One region of the Candidatus Dorea massiliensis AP6 genome, then DNA from elsewhere that is predicted to be linked to it. Evidence: riboswitches for the same ligand, from Rfam matches in the RefSeq annotation. Region 1 holds a riboswitch; the other holds the start of a gene.
What was found. Region 1 has a riboswitch for cyclic di-GMP ahead of ACESZP_RS12305 (response regulator). Riboswitches for the same ligand answer to the same signal wherever they lie in the genome.

Region 1 (3,126 bases):
ATTGATCGGTGTTCTGATATCATGAGACATGTTATTTAAAAAGGAAGTCTTAGCCTTATTGGCACTCTGTGCTTCTACAAGTGCATTTTGTAATTCCTGCTGTTTTTCTTCAAGCTCCTGATTCAGCTTCAATGCCTGCTCAGCAGACTTCTTGAATTTTTCTTCCGCACGTTTTGATTTTTTCAAAGAATCAAGAATTATACACAGAACAACGAAAAAAGAAATTCCAGCGACAAGTGAAACTGTCAGTAAATTGTCCTGAATAAAATCCTTCAATGTAACTTTTCGTGAAGAAGCATTATACGAAACTACTGCACCTGAAAATTGAGTTGTAGGCATAGATGTCAGTGTTTTATTCAGAATGGACAAAAGAACCGGTTCTCCCTGCTGAATAGCAAATGGAACATCAGCTTCTTTTGTCAGGAAAACACTATGAAGCTTATTATTTTTCAAATAGTCTGAAACAGTACCTGAATTGCTTACAATACAATCCGTCTCCCCTTTCTGCATTGCTTTTACTGCTGCATCTGATGTCTCATATTCCACAACCTCCCATTGCGGATAATTGTATGAAAGATATGCTTTCAATGTAAAATTATCTTTTTCAACGGCAACTGTATTCTCTTTATTTTCATCAAAAGAATCCTTTGCCGTAATTGCTGCCATATTGAGAGTCAATAGCGTGTCCGACAAAGCAAATCCATTTGTTTCTGCAAAGTATGGATTCTGGTTTGCATGAAAAATCAGGTCTATTTTTCCATCCTGCAATGCCTGAAGCAGTTCACTTCTTGTCTCATATCCATTTAATTCAAATTCCAGAGTCTGACCTTGCAGACAATTTTCTGCAAGATCCACATAATCTGTAATAACACCTGTCAGTTTACCTGTTGATGGATCTACACTGCTGATACCTCCATCCTGATTCAGATACCCTATCCGGATTGCACCATGCTGCCCGATCCACTCACTTTCTTCTTTTGAAAGAAACGAGCTGCTCTGTGCAGAAAGATAACGCCTGTAGAGATCATCTGTGTAAAATGGGTTGTCATCCTTGATTCTGCGCATAGCACTATCCAGTGCTTCTTTGATATCCGGACGTTTGGGATTTATGGCAAAATAGATTTCTGTCTCTCCAATACTTGCAACAGGCGAAATATCAGATTCTTCCCAACGGGATTCTTCTACCGAAACGAAGCAGTCAATTTCATGTTTCGACAGTTTGTCCATAATTTCTGTGGTTGTAGAAACATTGATATGCTTCGTATGCAGACCATATTTTGATTCCCATTCATTAAGCACGTCCTCCACTATATTATCTTTAGACACACCAATATTTTTTCCCTCAAAAGAATCCAAATTTCCTGCTGTAAGATCCATATTGGATGCATCCGTATAGATGTAGTATTTCTCTTCCCCCATAGGCATATCGGAAAAAAGCATATTTTCAGCACGTTCGTCTGTATAGGAAATGTCACCAAGAATATCAATCTCTCCATTTTCCAACTGTGTAAAGCAGTTTTTCCAATCACTTGTTATGTATTTATATGTCCATCCTGCATAACCTGCAATATCTTGAAGATACTCATAACCATAGCCGCTTCTTTCCCCCTTTTCATTGACGGTATTATAAGTTTCTTCAAAAGATCCTACCCGGATAACATTGTCAGAGTTTTCTTTGGCAAATGTAGGAACGGATAAAACAATAAAACATATCATTGTGCAAAATATAATGTAACAAAATTTGAAATTCATTATATTCTGTACTAATTTGCACTTCTTCATCTTTCTCCCCTCCTCTAGGCTACAGTTGCTTGCTTCCCGATTTTAATTTTACATTCATTAATTGTCAATAACCTCCCCGCTATTTTTCACAATATTTTTCCAAACAGCTTCTGTATTACTTATTCAAGTGCTCTACCATAAAAAAGCACTGCCAAACAGACAGTGCACCTCATTTCATGCAACTGGCTGCCATTTTACAGGCCCTGTAGCTTTGCGTCCCAGACTTTCATCTGGTTTGCCGATTTCCTTATTATAGCTTTAATACTTATGCAAAAAAAGAACAGCCGCTACATATACTCGAACTGTTCTTCTACTTCTGAAGTCCACGCAGCATTGACATCACTGTTTCCTGCTCATTTGTACTCAGATCGTTCCATATCCTTAAAACTTCTTTCTGCTCTTCTGTCAGATTCTCTGAATTACCTTCTTGAAAAAACTGTGATAATGTCACGCCTAATGCTGTACATATTTTTTCAAGTGTGATCAGCGACGGCAGGTTTTCCTGCGCCATGATTCTTCCCAGTGACGACTGGGAAATTCCCGACAGCTACGATAATCTATATTTACTGATATCACGCTTTTCACACAAAGATGTTATTTTATCCGCAATATACTTCTCTATCTGCAAGTAACTATACCTCATTTTCGCTTATATCGTTTTTATAATATCACAGACAGTTACGTTTGTCACATAAAAGTTTGAAACCTCAAACAAAAATAAGCCTGCCATCATCCGCAGATTTCTCCACTTCTTTTTCCTTCAAGGTAACCCGCTTGGCTGTTTTTGCCATTTCTCCCAAGGCAGCGATCAGTTGCGTATAAGCAGTGACCTCTTCTGCTGTTAATGGGGAAGAAAACCATGGAAAGATAATCTTCTCATCGGTGATTTGAACTGGAAGCTCCTCAATGGTAAGGGCCTGCTTAAAAAGATTTTCCGAGCTGTATCACTTGGAAATACGCTTCTCTGACGGTTGAGCTTACGGTAAGCAGTTGGTTTATCACTAAAGATACCTCCTCTTACTGCCAGCACAAAGTTTCGCTTAGCAAGCACTTGATGCGTTTCCTCTACGTATGCATATTGTCAAGTGTTACAATTAATGACGAAATCCTTTTTCAGTTCTTCCGAAATATATTGTGTCAAAGCATTATCATGCAGTAAAGCACACATGGCTAGATCTTGTAATTCATCACCTTGAATTTTCCAATATTCAGCCATGCGTATACTTATATAAGCCACTCTTTTTCCATGTTTGTTTTTGATATTTACCAACTCTGCTTCTATACAGTCCAAAGCATAAGAACAGGCTCCTGCAAGTCCGATAATATCTATGTTCTTCTTTCATT
Region 2 (3,126 bases), on a different contig from region 1:
TAAAGAAAAATAACACTTATCACACTTAATGGAAGATTACTGAATACTTCCGTATCCGAAAGATACGCATAGATATAATAATCACGCTGCTTCAGCATAATTCCGTAGCATCCGGCTCCTTCATTCTTCAAATGATAAATGTGCTGACTGTCTGTATGCTTTTTCATTGCCTGAACAACTTCGTTGTCGGCTGTATTCTGCCCTAACAGGCTCTCATCATTGCTGGCAACAACGATTCCCTCGTCTGCAACAATAATCGTTCCATCTTTCTGGACACTATAACCATTTAAAAGCCCCTGTATCGTCAGTGTGTAATTTCTGGTAAATTCAGGAGATGTGTAATAATAGATTGCAACGATACCCGGCGCATCTTTTCTGGCACAGGCTGCAATGTCGATAAGTGCCCCGTCTGCTCTGCTAAATCGTTCCGAATAAGATCTTTCTTCATATCCGCTGAAATCCATGATAATATCTTTTTGCAGATACTCCGTAATCTCATCAGCCAGAGACTCATCCGTGCTGTATTCACAGTCCTTCTTTCCTTCTGCATCCAGTACAATGATACCATCCACCCAGAGAGTCTGCAGATTTTCCTTCAGAAACTCCCTGCTTAGCTGCCCGCCGTTTTCTGTTTCCATTTTAATATTTGTACTCATTTGTCTGGCACTTTCAATGGCACGGAGGAGACTTTTAGATTCCGAAGATTCATTATAATGGGTATAGGTGGAGCACTGCACTTTCACATAGTTTACAATCTCCACCATTCTTTTCTCTGCTTCCTCTTTTTCCGCGTGGAAGAAATAAAACAGAGAGACTACAGCCACACAGATTCCAATCAGACCACCGAGCAGCTGGATTCGTTTTTCCTTTTTCTTTCTCTTAATACCCAAGATCATCCACCTCCAGGTACTTCTGGGGATCATCCAGATATTTTTCAATGATTTTCAGGGACGTGCCATCCTGACGCATTTCTTCCAGCGTCTGGCTCATCTGCTCACAAATTCCTCTGTCATCATTTTTTGCGAAAGCGACACCTATTCCTGTGATCATCAGAGGCTCTTCCAGAATACGAAAACTTGCGTCATAATCCTTCATATATTGGACAATCGATTCCTCATGTGCGGCAGCTGCATCTACATATCCTTTCCCAAGAAAGGTATAGATCAGTTCTCGGTGTCCAAGACTGATCAGATTTCCCAGTTTGGGAATTCTCTCATCCGTCCGATTCAGGAAGATGCCTTCCGGTTTGGTTGTGGACTGGACAGCCAGGTTCTTTCCCTCCAGATCACTCAGTTTATAGATATCACTGTTCTCATTTACCGCAACCACCTGACGGCTTGCTATGTACGGTCCCGCCCAGCGATAATCGTCAAGGCGTCCTTCCATGGAAAAACAACCCATGATACAGTCAATCTCTCCGCTCTCCACCAGTTCCTTTTTCTTCTCCCAGTTAATCTGGACAACCTCCACCTGATAGCCCATTCTTTTGAATGCTTCCGTAGCCAGTTCTACATCTATGCCCGTCGGCACACCATCCTCATTCAGATAATTATAGGGTGGATAACTGTCGCTGCCGAGCGTAATGACCGGCTTTTCGGTTTCTTTTTTACTGCTGTCTGTATTTTTACACCCTGTCAGGGTGACTGCTAAAATTCCCGCAAGCAAAATGCCTGCAATTATTCTTTTTCCTTTCATTTTTCTTCTATTCCTGCTATTCTGCTATTTTCCTTTTTTACAATATCAAAATATCCAACAATTCCTATGTATCTGATGAAGCTTTATTTTACCATAAAAAAAGCACTGCCAAACAGACAGTGCACCTCATTTCATGCAACTGGCTGCCATTTTACAGGCCCTGTAGCTTTGCGTCCCAGACTTTCATCTGGTTTGCCGAATATCCTATTAAAGCTTTTAAACTCAAGCGAAAATATTGATATCATTATACTCCCATATTCCACTGTACGCAAGCAAAACCACGCCGTTTTAATGCTTTTAATGCTTTTGAAACGGCGAATCATTGAGATTGATCAAGATTCAATCCTTTTTTCTGATACTTCGACCGAATCAGCCACTTCTGATCAATCTTCCGCACCCCATCTTCAAACCGGATATGCAGATTCACCGAGCCCGTTTTCTGCTCTACTTTTTCCACCCTGCCATGCCCGAATTTGGGATGAGACACCTGCTCACCGATTTGATACTGAATTACGCTGTCTTTCGCTTTCTTATGCTCCTGCTCCCGCCGATACCGATCCCGCAGAGGGACCGTCTTATCGTGAATCGGATTTTTCAGGACCTTGTCGTAATTATGCTTCATCAATGCCTCGCCTGCCTTGTAATAGGGCGTCGGTGCTGCGCCCACCAGGGAACAACAGTATTTCCAGGCGCTGCCGTGGGTGCCTGACTGCCACTGATACTGCTTCGGAATCGGCATATTGTACTGCATGTAATGGGCGTATTCATGGCGGTAGAGATCTGTCCGCTCCTCTTTGCTCAGCGGATGCTTCACCGCATAGCCGATAAAAAGCAGAGAAAAATGAAAATGCTCCTTCTCATTGTGACTGCCCCGGGTGTAGGAGCCCAGACAGTCCGTGTCCATGCCGAAGGTAATCGGCACCATAGCCCCCTGTAGGTGAAATTTCCGGTCAAGCTGCTCGTAGAGATTCTGGATCTGCGTCCGCAGAATCGGAATTTCTTTCTCCAGATTGGCCTTTAAAAACAAATTATCTTCAAAATTTTCCATACCTGTTCCTCAAATACTCATTTTCTGTGGTTCCATTCACGCGACTCGCGAAATCATTTCCCTTAGGCTGTCCTTATAACTGCCCCTCACGCAGGATCCCAAAATCACGATGACCGTCGGCGCCACGCCTTCCGCCGCCATGTGACACTGAATAACGAAAAACAGGTTCAGAATCACATTGATTACACCCGCAAAAGCAAGATACATCAGCGGATGCTTTGTATCGCCCGAAGCGCTCATGACGCCGTTGCCAAAATTGTAGATACCCATGGCCGGCATGCCGACGGCATAGATTTTCAGATATAAAACCGCACCATCGATAAGCTCCGGCTTGGTGTTCATCAGCGACAGCATCCCCTTCGCAAAGAAAAAACAGATTCCGC

Region 2: it holds a riboswitch for cyclic di-GMP, as region 1 does, so the genes downstream of both, ACESZP_RS04445 (substrate-binding periplasmic protein) here and ACESZP_RS12305 (response regulator) in region 1, are expected to answer to the same signal.

What each region holds. Positions count from the first base shown of each region.
Region 1 covers NZ_CAXTKW010000011.1:89,172-92,297, forward strand. Annotated here, with positions in the region: gene ACESZP_RS12305 (response regulator) at 1-1,782, opposite strand, end outside; cyclic di-GMP riboswitch class I at 1,957-2,032, opposite strand; gene ACESZP_RS12310 (helix-turn-helix domain-containing protein) at 2,093-2,329, opposite strand; partial or broken gene ACESZP_RS12315 (phosphohydrolase) at 2,876-3,112, opposite strand.
Region 2 covers NZ_CAXTKW010000003.1:119,187-122,312, reverse strand. Annotated here, with positions in the region: gene ACESZP_RS04450 (hybrid sensor histidine kinase/response regulator) at 1-896, opposite strand, end outside; gene ACESZP_RS04445 (substrate-binding periplasmic protein) at 880-1,695, opposite strand; cyclic di-GMP riboswitch class I at 1,827-1,902, opposite strand; gene ACESZP_RS04440 (hypothetical protein) at 2,015-2,743, opposite strand; gene ACESZP_RS04435 (MATE family efflux transporter) at 2,780-3,126, opposite strand, start outside.